Regions from separate parts of the Pseudarthrobacter sp. BRE9 genome, predicted to be linked through region 3. Evidence: riboswitches for the same ligand, from Rfam matches in the RefSeq annotation. Region 3 holds a riboswitch; each other region holds the start of a gene.
What was found. A riboswitch is a leader RNA that binds a small molecule or an ion and turns the genes downstream of it on or off. The one in region 3 is predicted to bind cyclic di-AMP.
Positions count from the first base shown of each region.

Region 1 (4,786 bases), on a different contig from region 3:
GCCGACCTGGGCGAAGAAACCTACCGGGGCACCGGCCGCCTGGAAGGCCGCCGGGCCATCGTGACCGGCGCGGACTCCGGCATCGGGGCCGCGACGGCGATCGCCTTCGCGAGGGAAGGCGCCGACGTCGTGCTGTCCTATCTGCCGCAGGAAGAGGAGGACGCCTCGCGCATCGCGGGGATCATCGAAGCGGCCGGCCGCAAGGCCGTCAAGGTGCCGGGTGACCTCAAGGACTCCGCGGCGTGCCGGGACCTCGTGGACACGGCGCTGGCCGTGCTGGGCGGAGTGGACATCCTGGTCAACAACGCAGGGAAACAGGTGGCCCAGGAGGACCTGCAGGACATTACCGACGAGCAGTTCGACCACACCCTGAAGACCAACGTCTACGCCATGTTCTGGGTGACAAAGGCCGCCGTGCCGCATATGCCCGCCGGCTCAACCATCATCAACACCACATCCATCCAGGCGTACAACCCGTCCCCCACCCTGGTGGACTACGCCACGACAAAGGCAAGCATCAACAACTTCACCAAAGGCCTGGCCCAGCAGCTGGCACCCAAGGGCATCCGGGTGAATGCAGTGGCTCCCGGCCCCATCTGGACTCCCCTGCAGGTCAGCAGCGGCCAGCCCAAGGAGCAGCTGCCCGAGTTCGGCCAGTCCACGCCGCTGGGCCGCGCCGGCCAGCCCGCCGAGCTGGCCCCCGCCTACGTCTTCCTGGCGTCCCCGGAATCCAGCTATGTGGTAGGCGAAACATTGAACGTCAACGGCGGCAGCCCCACGCCCTAGCAGCCGCCGCCGCTGTCCCAACGCGGCAGCATGGGTGTCCGGCAGCTCCGGCCGCCGGTCAGCCGGCCGCGTCCCGGTCCGCCAGAAGCTCATCGGTGGCAGGGTCCGGTTCACCGTTGAAGAACTGGGCCAGGACGGTCTTGAACACTGTTTCTCCGGGCGCCGCCCGGAGAAACAGTGTCATCGAGGAGCGGAGTTTCCTGGCATCGATGCCGCCGAAAATGTCCTCGGCCGACTGGTCGGCGTGGTTCGCCAGGACCAGGGCGCACTCCAGCAGCCGCGGGCCCAGTACCTCGTGGTCCAGGTAGGCCCGGGCTTCAGCCAGTGAGGAGATGGCGTATTTGCGCGACATGGCACTCTGCCCCAGCCCGGCAACCTGCGGGAAGATGAACCACATCCAGTGCCCGGACTTCCTGCCGACCCGCAGTTCCCCCAACGCCTGCTCATAAGTCCCGCCAGTGTTTTGGGCGGCAACAAAACGCTCAAGGTCAAACGGCTCATTCATGTGGATCTCCTTGTTTGGCCCGTTCAGGGATCAATTTACGGGGTCAATTCTTTCGCCAGGGCAGCGGCGGCTGCCCGCAGCTGCGGGTCCCCGTCCTCCCGCCACCGTTCCAGCACAACGCCGGCCCGCTGCCGTTCGCGCTCCCCCAGACCTGCCAGCAGCGGCACCAGGACATCGGAGAGCAGAGGCTCCGTGAGGTCCGCTGCCTGGGCTGACCGGAGGAAGCCTTCCAGGCGGGTCAGGTCCGAATGGTTCAGCAGCCGCACCTTTGACTGCAGCAGCACCACGGCGGCAAGCCGCCGCTCGAAAACCGGGCGGGAGCCGGGCCTTGGCTGTCCCCAGAGGGCGGAGGCCAGCATCACGGTTCCGTCGTGGTCGAGGTCCTTGAACTTGCGCAGGGCGTCGCGGACGGTTCCGCGGACGGCCCCGACAGAGGACCCATAGGAGGCCAGCACGCCGCCCAGCCGGCTTCCGACGTCGTCCGCCCGGTACCAGGCACCCTCATTCTGCAGTGTCCGGTCAACGAAATCCGCCGCAGCCGACACCACGTCCGTCGTGCCCGTCACCGTCCGCGCCCCGAAGAAGCGTGTTGGATGCAAAACGGGGTCCATGGCCGCGCTTCCAGCCTGCCTTCAGCAATGGGTTGCCCGCAGATGGCGCAGATTCCATAGGTTCCCGCGGCCAGCCGTGCCAGGGCCGCTTCAATCTGGTCCAGTCCGGCCGAGCTTTGTTTCAGGAGCGCCGATGCCTGCGAGAGTTCGAAGGCGATCGTGGCGCCCTCCGGATCGTGTTCGTCGTCCACGTTGGAGTCCTGGCGGGCCGAATTCGCGGCGTCGATGTCCGCCCGCAGCGCCGGCAGCAGCGCCCCCCGCCGCGCCCGCTCCTCTTCGAGCAGCGTACGGAACCGTTCGAAATCTGGCATGGGGAAAGCCTAGCGCGTTACCCCGTACCGGCTCAGGGACACGGGCATGTGCGGGCATGCCTGGGTTGGTCACGAACAGGGGTATAATCCCGGGATCCAACGTGGTGATTGGAAGGCAATTGCAAGCCTCCGTCGCCGGATTGTTACCGTTTTTGACCCAGACTCCCAGGAATCGGCATCAGCCGAGGTCGCTCCCGCAATCCGGTGTACATCAAGACGTTTGCGGAATTGAGAGGGAAACCTCGTATGTTATCCAAATGTGACAATCAGGGTTAGCGCGGGTTATGGTCTTCTGGTGTCCCTCTCAGACGGGACATTCCCGTCAGCATGCCGAGCCCTGCCGCTGATCATGGGATTCAATCGCTTTCCTGTTGGCAGGGACGGGGGAACCAAGTTTCCACGGCCACTTGTGGCCTTGGGGTTAAGTCGTTAGCGCTCCGCCCGCGGAGTCCGCTAACGGCCGGGTATCTCCAACCCGAACCCGACAGCTCACCCCGCAGGCATGGGAGAGGCGATCAACCGTGTCAAAAATTTCCACTACTGCCCGTCACCGCGCGACTCCGGCCCGCTCCATTGTGCTCGAGGGCCTCGCCGTAACCGCCAAGACCCAGGCCCGCTCGCTGGGCCGTCCGGCGCTCGCAGTTGCTGCAGCGTCCGGCATTGCATTCGGCGTCGGAGCCCCGGCCCATGCAGGTGTCACCGGTCCGGACACCACTGAGAACACCAGCGTCCAGGCATACTCGGCACCTGCAGCCCCGGCAGCAGCCCCCGCCGCGGCAGCAGGAACCGTCCACACCGTGGTTTCCGGCGACACCATTGGGGCCATCGCGGCCGCCTACGGCGTCAGCCTCAACGACGTCCTGTCCGCCAACGGACTGGGACTCTCTTCGGTCATCTACCCCGGTGACCAGATCCAGATCCCCGGCGCGGGCTACACCGCAGCACCGGCTCCGGCCCCCGCCGCAGCAGCTCCGGTCCAGCCGGCAGCCGCAACCGCACCGGCAAACACCGGCATGAACATGTCCTACGCCTCCGCCACCCCGGTGGCCTCCACCGGCACGGGAACCGGCGCTGCGATCCTGGCCTCCGCCTACAGCCAGGTCGGCGTGAACCAGGACTGCACCGCAATGGTGGAGAAGGCCCTGCGCTCCGTCGGCAAGTCCGTCGGCGATCTGGCCCCCACCCAGTTCTTCCAGTACGGAAGCGTTGTCGGCGCTCCCGCCCCCGGCGACCTGATCATCACCTCCGGCCACGTGGGCGTTTACGCCGGCGACGGCCAGGTTGTGAGCGGCGGCGTCAACGGCTACAGCACCGAAGTCCACTCCATCAGCTGGCTCGGCGGCTACTCGGCAGTCCGCGTAGCCTAGTCTTCGCGGCGCTTCGAAATACCGAAGCTGGTTTCAACCAGGAGGGCGGCAGCCGGGTACTCCCCCGGCCGCCGCCCTCCTGTCGTTTTCCCATCGGCCCTTGCGGACCGTCAGGTCCCGCAGAAGGTCATGTAGTTGCCGAAATCGTCAGGGGCACCTTCCGCGTAGCGTTCCAGCCCCGGCCGCTCGGCAAAGGGCCTGCCGACGGCCTCGAGCAGCTGCTGCAGGGGTGCCAGGTTTCCTTCGGTGGCAGCGGACAGCGCCTCCTCCACCAGGTGGTTCCGGGGGATATAGACAGGGTTCACGCTGTCCATCAGTTCCGCGTCGGGTTTCAGGGCCTGCCAGCGCTCTGCCCAGGCGTCGAATGCGGCCAGGTCAAGGACCATGCCCCGCACGGGCCGGAGGTCGCCCCGCGCGGCCTTGCCAAGGTTCCGGAAGAACAGGGTGTAATCCACCGGGCCGTCCTTCAGGATGGCGATGACGTCGTCCACCACGGCTGAGGCGTCGTCGCTGTCCCCGTCGCCTGCCAGGCCCAGCTTGCGTTTCATGCCGCTGGACCACGCCTTGCTGTACTGTCCGCGGTAGCCGCCGAGCACCTCCACTGCGGGGGCAACCGCCTTCTCCTGGTCCTCGTCGATGAGCGGCAGCATCGCCTCGGCGAGCCGGGCAAGATTCCATTCGGCAAGTACCGGCTGGTTGGCGTAGGCGTAGCGTCCACTGACGTCGATGGAACTGTAGACGGCGGCGGGATTGAACGCGTCCATGAACGCGCACGGGCCGTAGTCGATGGTTTCCCCTGAAATCGTCATGTTGTCCGTATTCATGACCCCGTGCACAAATCCCACCAGCATCCACCGGGCCACCAGCTCCGCCTGGGCCGAGACGACGCATCCGAACAACGCCAGGTAGGGGTTGGGGGCGTCGGCAGCCTGCGGGTAGTGCCTGCTGATGGCATGGTCCGCCAGCCGCTTCAGGAGGTCCAGGTTTTCGGTAGCCCGGGCGTATTGAAAGCTGCCGACGCGCAGGTGGCTGCTTGCCACCCGCGCCAGGACGGCACCGGGCAGCATGGTATCGCGCCGGACCTGCCGTCCAGTTGCCACGACGGCGAGCGAACGGGTGGTGGGAATGTGCAGGGCGTGCATGGCCTCACTGACCACGTACTCACGGAGCATGGGGCCGACGACGGCACGGCCGTCCCCGGCGCGG
Region 1 is NZ_JAUZUY010000002.1:504,313-509,098, forward strand. Features, by position in the region: gene Q9R31_RS07205 (glucose 1-dehydrogenase) at 1-786, shown strand, start outside; gene Q9R31_RS07210 (DUF1810 domain-containing protein) at 845-1,291, opposite strand; gene Q9R31_RS07215 (DNA alkylation repair protein) at 1,327-1,890, opposite strand; gene Q9R31_RS07220 (TraR/DksA C4-type zinc finger protein) at 1,854-2,213, opposite strand; cyclic di-AMP (ydaO/yuaA leader) riboswitch at 2,565-2,731, shown strand; gene Q9R31_RS07225 (LysM peptidoglycan-binding domain-containing protein) at 2,735-3,580, shown strand; gene Q9R31_RS07230 (protein adenylyltransferase SelO family protein) at 3,691-4,786, opposite strand, start outside.
Region 1: another riboswitch for cyclic di-AMP. It lies ahead of Q9R31_RS07225 (LysM peptidoglycan-binding domain-containing protein); the one in region 3 lies ahead of Q9R31_RS16190 (NlpC/P60 family protein).

Region 2 (4,786 bases), on a different contig from region 3:
GTTTCGGGGTTACTCAGGTTACCGATGCCGGGAGGCACCATGGAGACTCTTCGGGACCGCTTAGGAACTTGGTTCAAACCGTACGCGGCGCTGGTCCTCACCATTCTGGTGGGCGGCGTGGTCATCGTGTCCCTGGCACTGCTGGGATCTGAGGTCTACGACGACGTTGTGGACTCCGCCGGGTTGGCCAACCTGGACAAGCCTGCCTTGGCATTGGCTGAGACCCTTCGCAGTCCCGTGCTCGATGCGTTCGTCACCGGGTTCACCAATATCGGCGGCGGCATCGGTATGCCCATCCTTGCGAGCATCCTCACAGCATGGCTGACCTTCCTTGGCAGGAACTGGCGGCCCCTGGTCCTGATCGGCGGCGCAGCGGCAGCATCCGTCACGGCCACCACGTATGGCAAGAAGCTGGTGGGCCGCACCCGCCCGGACCACGCGGACGCTGTTCCCCCTTACGAGGATTCACCATCCTTCCCCAGCGGGCACACCCTGAACACCACCGTTGTGATCAGCCTGGTGATCTACCTGATCTGCTTGCAGTTCCATACGATGCGCGTCCGGGTCACAGCCATCACCGCCGGCACAATCTTCATCATTGCCATGGGCCTGAGCAGGGTCTTTTTGGGCCACCACTGGCTCACCGACGTCATGGCAGGCTGGGTCCTGGGACTGGTCTGGGTGGCCATCGTTATCCTGGCCCACCGGCTGTTCCACCTGGTCCGCAGGCGCGAGCACGCCGGTGCAGCGCCGTCGTTCGACCATCCGATAGTCCGTGACGTGGTCGCCGAGGAACTGCACGACGGCGGACCCTCCGGACGTGGGAAGGACAGCGCCGGGTGATAGTTTTGGGGGATGCGCACTCTCGTTGTTGACCACCCCCTGGTCGCCCACAAGCTCACCGTCCTGCGGGACAAGAACACGCCGTCGCCGGTTTTCCGCCAGCTGACGGAAGAGCTGGTGACCCTGCTGGCCTACGAAGCCACGCGGGAGGTCCGCACCGAGCCCGTCACCATACAGACGCCCGTCAGTACCACCATCGGCACGGCGTTTACCAAGCCCACCCCGCTGGTGGTCCCGATCCTTCGTGCGGGACTGGGCATGCTGGAGGGTATGACCAAGCTTGTCCCCACCGCGGAGGTTGGCTTCCTGGGCATGGCCCGGGACGAGGAGACGCTGGACATCATCACGTACGCCGAGCGCCTTCCGGAGGACCTTACGGGGCGCCAGGTTTTCGTCCTGGACCCCATGCTGGCCACAGGCGGAACCCTGCGCGAAGCCATCAAGTTCCTGTTCAAGCGCGGCGCCTCCGATGTCACCTGTATCTGCCTGCTGGCCGCGCCCGAGGGCCTGGCCCGGCTCGAGGAGGAACTGTCCGGGGCCAATGTGCACATCGTCCTGGCCTCCATCGACGAGAAGCTCAACGAGAAGTCCTACATTGTTCCCGGCCTGGGCGACGCGGGCGACCGCCTTTACGGCATCGCCGGGTAACTTCCACCCCTTTTTCAAAAGCGTTCCCGGCGCTAGCCTGTGCGGATGGACTGGAAACTCGAGCTTGTCTTTCTCCCCGTGTCCGACGTTGACCGCGCCAAGGACTTCTACGTCAACAAAGTGGGCTTTAACGCAGACTTCGACGAACGGCCGTCGGACTCCATCCGCTTTGTGCAGCTGACGCCGCCGGGTTCGGCCTGCTCCATCTGCATTGGCGAAGGACTCACAGACGCCCCTCCCGGCACAGGCTCCAACCTGCAGCTGGTAGTCAACGACATCAACGCAGCGCATGACCAGCTGAAAAACAACGGCGTGGATGTCAGCGATGTGGACGTGCAGGACTGGGGCCACTTCGTCTACTTCGCCGATCCGGACGGAAACAAGTGGGCTGTCCAGTACATTCCGTGGCGGAACGCCGGGCAGGACGCGGGGAAAGAGGCCGGCCAGGGCACTGTTCAGGACACCGGGCAAAACGCCGGTTAACCCAAACCGCGGGCCGCATCATGGTGATGCGGCCCGCGGAGGGCGCTGGGAACAGGGTCCAGGGAGTGTTGTTGCCTAGTACCAGTTGTGTGCCAGGTGGAAGTTCAGGGCACCGCATGGCGACTGGTAGCTCTTCTTGATGTAGTCCAGGCCCCAGTTGATCTGGGTGCGGTAGTTGGTCAGGTAGTCCGCGCCGGCGCTGGCCATCTTTTCAGCAGGCAGGGACTGGACGATGCCGTACGCCCCGCTGCTGGCGTTGGTGGCCGTGGTGGTCCAGTCAGATTCCTTGGTCCATAGCGTCTGCAGGCACTGCATCTGGTCCGGTCCCCAGCCAAAGGCCCCCAGTTGGCTGGCCGCGTAGGCCTGGGCGCCGGCGGGATCGTTGACGGCGACAGCGGCTGCCGGAGCGGGCTCTGGAGCCGGGGCCGGTGCTGGTTTTGGAGCCGGGGCGGGCGCTTCGGGCGCGGGGGCTGCCGGTGCCGCGGCAGGTGCCGCCGCGGGGGCTGGTTCCGCTGCCTGGGGTGCCACGCTGATGGCAGCGGGAGCCGGGCTCGCTGCCGGGTTGGAACGGATTTCGCTCTTCTCGATGCTCATTTGAGCATCGGACGCTGCGGTGGACGCGGTGGATGACACCGGAGTCATGCTGCTTGCCTGTCCTGCCGCGCCTACCCCCACCAGCACCGCGCACGATGCTGCAAGGACGCCGACGCGTTGGCCCAAGGTGGTCTTCTTGGCCTGCTGCTTGGCCCGGTGTTTAGCCTTGGCCTGCAGCAGGCGTGCTTCTGCCGTGTTTTTGGACATGATTGATCGCCTCTCACACCTGCGGAGTTAGCTGTCGGGTTCGGATGAGGGCATCCGGCCACACGGAAAAGATCACGTACTGGCTTAACCCCAAGGGCGTTCAGTGCCCGGGACGGTGGGTCCCCCGCCTCTGCCGTAGCTCAATCGGAATCCGGGGAAGCGGCAGAGCTTGGCGTCAACCCGGGATATGCAGCCCGAACGGGGACTGCACCCAATCGACGGTACAGGAAGAACAAGTGAAAGTCACATTTAGGTAACGGAAGTCACGATATCAGCGCGTCGGATTGCGCTCCCGTGACCGAATAGTGGCCGGTGGAGGACCGTCTTTAGGGGCAGCCGGGCGGCCACCTTACCGCTGCGATCCACCCTCATCGTTGCGCAGGGAGTGGATCATGCTGCGCAGGATTTTATACGCGCCGGACCGTTCCTCCTGCGACATGCCGCCCAGCATTCTGACCTCGACGGATCGGACCGCAACGGTCGCCTCCTCGAGGCTCTGTCGACCGCGTGGCGTGAGCTGCGTGGGAAGAACTTTCCCAACGCGGGCCTCTGCCGGCCGGGTCACGTATCCGTCCCGTTCCAGGCCTTGCAGCAGCACGTTCATCGTCTGCCGTGTCACGAAGGCTCCCCGCGCGAGTTCAGAATTGGACAGGCCCGGGCGCTGTGCGAGCAATTCGAGGCAGGAGTAGTGCGTAACGGTCATGCCGAGTGGGCGGAGTACCGCCTCCATGGCAGCGCGGAGGGCGCTCGATGCCTCTTTCAGCAAGTAGCCCAATGAGGTTTCGAGGTCGACGCCTTCTTGACTCATGTCAGTATTCTGACATACGTTGGCGATGTCAGAAAACTGACACTACCGAAAGAAGCATCCCATGCCCGTGACAGGCCCTGACTTCATCTCACTCCAAGCTCGCGATCTCGACGCGTCGCAGGCGTTCTATGAGCACTACCTTGGCCTCGTCCGCTCACCAGCGGGCCCGCCTCACGCCGTCGTCTTCGAGACGACCCCGATCGCGTTCGCACTTCGAGACATCGTTCCCGGCACCGATCTCGCGTCCGTTGCCCAGCCCGGCATGGGGGCGGCGATCTGGCTCCACGCCACCGACGTCCAAGCCATCCACGACGCTCTCGTTGCCGACGGCTACCCGATCGTCTCGGCACTGATAAATGGCCCATTCGGTCGCACCTTCACCTTCGCAGACCCCGACGGCTATCACGTCACCCTCCACGACCGGACTTAAAGCGCCGAACGTCACCGTCCTGCTGGGCCCGCCAACGGGAGGTGGCCGCGCTTTGGTACTCCAAGCGCCCGTAAACCGAAGCTGATGGAGCGCGAACCGGCGTGGGTAGTGGCTGGCCCTGGAGTCGTACTTGGTCAGTTGGTACACCGTGGAGTTGCCCACGGTCCGGGCCTGGAAATTGGACTGGACCCAGGCAGCCACCTCGGAGTTTCCGCCGCGGCCGCCCGTGCCGCCTCCGCCCATGCCGCTGCCTGCAATGAAGTAGCCGATCTGGCCCTTGGCCACCATGTCCTGGAACTGGGCGAGGGTGGGATACGGGTCGCCGCCGTTCCAGCCGCCGAGGGCGATGACGTTCGTGTTCGTGGCGAGTTCCAGGTTCGCTGCCTGGCTGGCGCCGGAGACAATCGCCGACCACTTTGTGGTGGTGGCCTTCAACAGTGCCGTGACTGCCGAATCTGCGGTTCCTTCGCCGGGTCCAGCGGATCCACTGGCACCGCCCCCGCCGTCGGCAGCGCCGGGGCCCGGTGCGCCGTCGAGGCCGTTGGAAGGATCAGGCCCGCCGGTGCCAGTGGTGGCGTCCGCGGCGGCATCCCTGCCGTCCGCCCGGGTTCCGCCGAACCCGGCGGGCCGACTACCGGGGCCCGCAGACGAACCCGCGGGCCCCGACGTCGGAATGGAACCGGAGTGCGCCGAGGCAGCGGTGGCCAGGGTCCACGCCGCTGTCCCAAGTCCTCCGGCCAGGAGGGACACGACGACGACGGCGGCCGCGCCGG
Region 2 is NZ_JAUZUY010000012.1:9,866-14,651, forward strand. Features, by position in the region: gene Q9R31_RS18215 (phosphatase PAP2 family protein) at 40-843, shown strand; gene upp (uracil phosphoribosyltransferase) at 856-1,491, shown strand; partial or broken gene Q9R31_RS18225 (glyoxalase superfamily protein) at 1,537-1,911, shown strand; gene Q9R31_RS18230 (hypothetical protein) at 2,050-2,775, opposite strand; cyclic di-AMP (ydaO/yuaA leader) riboswitch at 2,781-2,942, opposite strand; gene Q9R31_RS18235 (MarR family transcriptional regulator) at 3,125-3,583, opposite strand; gene Q9R31_RS18240 (VOC family protein) at 3,645-4,013, shown strand; partial or broken gene Q9R31_RS20195 (ArnT family glycosyltransferase) at 4,143-4,786, opposite strand, start outside.
Region 2: another riboswitch for cyclic di-AMP. It lies ahead of Q9R31_RS18230 (hypothetical protein); the one in region 3 lies ahead of Q9R31_RS16190 (NlpC/P60 family protein).

Region 3 (4,786 bases):
GGCCTTCCTGATGTGCTCTCCCGCGCGGGGCTCGCCCGGGCGGGCCTTGCCTCCGGTCATCAGGACGGGGAGGCCTTCATCGTCCTGGCTGAGGACGGCACTCTCAGTACGAAGAACTGCCTTGCCGCCGGCCGGGATCAGACCGCCCGTGGCGATGGGGCTGGCCTGGTGCGGTGCCAGCCGGGTGCCGGGCTCCACCGGGATCCAGGGACCGCTTCCGTTGACCACCCAGCCGTCCATGGCTGAAGAGGCGTAATGGGGCATGTCCTGGAGGGCCACGATGTCCCTGTCGAGTATGCGGCCCAAGGCTGACCGCAGTGCCACGGGCCCCGGCGGAATCGGTGTTGCTGCGTCGAACGCGGCCTGCCGGGCCTCTTCCCAGGTATGGGCCAGATGGTGATGGGCAGCGTGCCCTTCTTCATCAGTGCCAGGTGGTGCTTCCGGATCGCTTTGGGGTCCTGCAGTCATTCGCCGGGAGTCCCGGCGGCGGCCTCGTAGTCCTTTGCCAGGGTGCGGGCAACGGCAAGCGCCGCATCCATTGATTCGGCATCCATCTCCCTGCCGGGGGCGGCAGCCAGGCCCGCGGCGAAGCCGGCAATAAAAGTGGTGAGCGGGGCCGCCGGACGGACAACAGAGTGGGCGGCAACGCCCGCAAGCGCCAGCACCGCATTGACGTCCACCTGGACGTCCTCAAGTTTGTACGCCTGGAGAAGGGCCCTGCACCACTCTTCCAGTGTTTCGTCCTGGCTCTTCACGAATTGCCTCCCACGTTTGCTCCGCCCGAATGCCGACCCTGGCCTTCACACTGGTTCCCGGCGGTAATCCCCAGCGCGGCAGCGTCATCCCAGGTATCCACATCGGAGGTGGAACCGGCAGGGACTGTGACAAGCTGCACGTCCAGATTAGCAAGGAGCGCCTTGACCGAGGCGTTGACCAGCTTGTTGCGGGCGGCGAGATCCTTGAACGCCTTAATTAACTCATCTGTGTGGTAAAGACCGGCCAATGGCTGCGTCCTGCCGTCTTCGGCGCAGGCCATGACACCTCCGGCTTTTCCCTTTGTGGACGGCTCCAGGGAATCCAGCAGCGCAGCCACGGCGAGGGATGCCAGCGGCATGTCGCAGGCCAGCACCAAGGTGTAGGGTGCGCTGCCGCGGTTGTCCGTCCGCGCATCGTGGGCCGCCAGAACCTCCAGCCCTGCGGCGATGGCAGCCGCCGGGCCTGCGAACCGGGGTTCCTCCCGACAGATCAGGAGGTTGGCAGGCCACGTTGGCAGGGGCTGTACAGGGGATGCACGGCCCCGCAGCGACGCCATGTCGCCAACAACAACGGTCTGCCGGGCCCCGGCCGTCGCAGCGACGGCGCGCTCCAGGAGGGTTTGGCCTTGGAAGACCAGCGACTGTTTGGGTACGCCGCCCAGCCGAGATGACCTCCCCCCGGCCAGAATCACGGCGTCAAAGGCAGGCCTGTTTACATCCACTCCTCCAGCCTAGCGACCGGCGCGCCCGCCGGCGGCAGGACAAGTCGAGGCGGCACCGTGGCCAGGCCGGCTCAGTGGGTCAGGGGCAGAGCGGATCAGGCAGCGCGTTCGGGAAGCAGGAAGGGATCCCAGGCCGGCGTGGGCTTCTCCAGTTCCTTGATCTGCCAGATGGTCCCGTGCGGCGGTTCCGGCACGAACCGCAGGGTCCACCCCATCTCGGCGGGAGTGTGGTCGCCCTTGACGTTGTTGCACCGCAGGCAGGCGGCCACCAGGTTCTCCCACGAATCGGCCCCGCCGCGGGATTTCGGCTGCACGTGGTCAATGGTGTGCGCCGCTTTCCCGCAGTAGGCGCATTTGTGCCCGTCGCGCCGGAGCACACCCCTGCGGCTGACGGCGGTGGAGTGGTTGTACCGGGGCCGGATGTAGCGGTTCAGGAGGATCACGGACGGTCGGCCCAGAATCTCCTGCGGGCCCACTACGGGATCGTCCCCTTCGGCCACGACGCTCGCCTTGTTGGTCAGCACAAGCACCAGCGCCCGGCGGAAAGAAATAACCGCCAGCGGTTCATATCCAGCATTCAGAACGAGAGTGCGCATGCACGTACCTCTTCACGGCCGCACCCGTCAGGGGCACGAGGGCCGGCTGCCCTCGGCATGTCCGGGCTATGGATCGACACCACAAGAGTAAACAAAGAAGTGCAGAATCCGGTAATTTCCACCCGGGAACCGATCCACGGCAGAACGCTTCAGGAAGGGCGCCCGGGCCGTCGGGGCCCCTTATAAGCGCGAAGGACCCCCGCCTCGACGGCGGGGGTCCTTCGCAGCATTTTGTGGCCGGCGTCCGTTCACGCCAGCGCTGGAATACTTAGTTGACGCGGATGAAGACGGGGCCGGAACCGACGTTCGCGCTGAAGACCACCGTCTGGTTTCCGTTGTACCCGCCGTGGACGGCCATGCCGTTTCCGGCGTAGACAGCGATGTGCGCCATGCCCGCGCCGCCGTCAGCGTAGTAGATAAGGTCACCCGGCTGCGCTTCGGCTGCGCTCACGGTGCGGCCCAGGGACAGGTAGCCGGCAGGCCAGTCGTGGAAGTGGATGCCGACGGCGGCCAGGGAGTTGGTGACCAGCATGGTGCAGTCCTGCATCACGCCAAGTTGCGCGTAAGCGGCGGAGAGGATTGCTGCACCCTTGCCGCTGGCGGAAGCCTGGGCCGCGGGAGCGGAAGGAGCAGCGGCGGTGGCAACCTTGGCCGTGACCTTGGGAGCGGCAACGGGCTGGGCGGCAGGAGCCGGCGCAGCTTCCTGCACCTCAACCTGGGGCTCCGGCTCGACGACGGGAGCCGGCGTGGTGGTCACCGCGGGCTTCTCGTAGCTGATGGCGATGGTGGAAGCCGCAGAAATCGGGGCGTCGACGGCGGACTCAACTTCCAGAGCGGATGCCGGAGCGGAATCGCGCTTGACGTTGGCGTCGGCAGCGTTCGCCGCGATGCCGCTGGTCAGGACCAGGCCGGAAGCAGCAGCGATAACCGCTGCCTGGCGGCCCATGCCGCCTGCATTGTTGCTGACAGCCTTGGCAATGACAGCGATCGAGTTGGTTTTGGTGGCCTCGGCGCGATGCCGTGCGGTGGCACGAGTCGTCATCAGTTCTCTCTTTCGTTTTCCCTCGAACCGCTTGTAGGCACACGAAGGGTGTTGGACGCGCCGGCATCTTGGGGGTACGCCGGCGCGTCCCGCGAACGGGGATGTGGTTTCTAGCGAAGAAGCTTTGGGCAAAGAAATAGCCCTTGGAGCGTGAAGCCCAAGAACTATTTGCTGTAGTGGTAGTACGAGGAGGTACCGGTGGCTGCGGGCGAGTGGAGCAGCGTGCCCTGCGAGGGGTTGAGTGCGCTGATCATCATGCCGTTGCCGACGTAGATGCCGACGTGCGCGCCGCCGTTCTGGACGACCAGGTCACCCGGCTGCGGGGCGGACGTGGGGGTCATGATGCTCCACGCGTTGGTGCGGGGAATGCTGATTCCGGCCTGGGCGTAAACCCACTGCACGAACCCGGAGCAGTCCCAGCCGGTGACGGGGCTGGTGCCGCCCCAAACGTAGGAGTGGCCAATGCCGGTGTAGGCGATGGCGGCAATGCCCGAGGTTGCCGCAGCCGATACGGATTCTTCCGCCTTGGCCGCCGGGGATGCCTCCTGGCCTGCAGCCGCGGTGTTGGCGGTGCGGTTCGCTGCTGCCGTGGACTGGGTACGCACCGCTTCCACCTTCGGAGCGGCGGTGGTCTTGACGACGGGACGCTCGAAGGAAACCGTGGCCGTGGGGGCGGCGGTGACAGCGAGGGCCGCCTGGGCCGAACCGGACTCGGTGGAGGCAGAGACACCGGCAGTGGTGTCAGCTGCCGTGGCGGGCAGGCCCATGCTCAGGATGAGTCCCGAGGCCGCTGCCACAACGGCAGCCTGGCGGCCCACGGTCCCGGCATTTGCACTGACGGCCTTGGACATGGCGTCCAAGGGGTTGCTGCGGACCGTTTGCGCACGGTGGCGCGCAGAATGATGGCGTGAAGACACGAAGGTAGCCTCTCCCAATGCCTGCGAGGTGAGCTGTCGGATTCGGATGGGAGTCACCCGGCCACACTGCTTCCTGGGAAGCTCGTGACTTAACCCCAAGGCCTTCTTGGATGAAGGCCAAAATTGGTTCCCCCGCCCCTGCCAGACGATGAAATGCGAACGGACCTTGAGCGGTGGCAGAGTTAGGCAATCCACTCAAGAGCGTCAACTTCGGAAAAGTTGACGCGAGTTAGACGGTACAGCAGTTTTGCTTCAATGTCACATTCAGGTCACGACCGGTCACGGCGATCTGAGAGTGAGCAATCATTCGGTTACAGCCAGCCCATGGGATCGACCACTTCGCCGTTGACCTGGACCTCGAAGTGCAGGTGGCAGCCGGTGGATGCGCCGGTGGTTCCACTCAATGCCACAACGTCCCCGCGGGAGACGGTCTGGCCCACCTTGACGCTGAAGGACGAGAGGTGGTTGTAGGTGGTCTCCAACCCGTTGCCGTGGTCGATGACCACCCGGTTTCCGCCGCCGAACTGGTGCCAGCCCGCGAACGTCACCGTACCTGTCGCGGCAGCCAGGACCGAGGTCCCGCACTGCGCCACGAAGTCCTGGCCCCGGTGGAAGTCACCGGAGCCTCCGGTAATGGGGCTGACCCGGTAACCGAAGGGCGAAGCGGTAGCGAGGGACGTGAGGGGTGCAGCCAGGGTGCCGGCCGAGGCGGCACGCGTGACAGAGCCGGCGGACTGGGCGCTCAGGAGCTGCT
Region 3 is NZ_JAUZUY010000009.1:145,112-149,897, forward strand. Features, by position in the region: gene Q9R31_RS16165 (molybdopterin molybdotransferase MoeA) at 1-468, opposite strand, end outside; gene Q9R31_RS16170 (DUF6457 domain-containing protein) at 465-755, opposite strand; gene Q9R31_RS16175 (NTP transferase domain-containing protein) at 752-1,477, opposite strand; gene Q9R31_RS16180 (HNH endonuclease) at 1,573-2,073, opposite strand; gene Q9R31_RS16185 (NlpC/P60 family protein) at 2,342-3,115, opposite strand; gene Q9R31_RS16190 (NlpC/P60 family protein) at 3,280-3,966, opposite strand; cyclic di-AMP (ydaO/yuaA leader) riboswitch at 4,037-4,231, opposite strand; gene Q9R31_RS16195 (peptidoglycan DD-metalloendopeptidase family protein) at 4,344-4,786, opposite strand, start outside.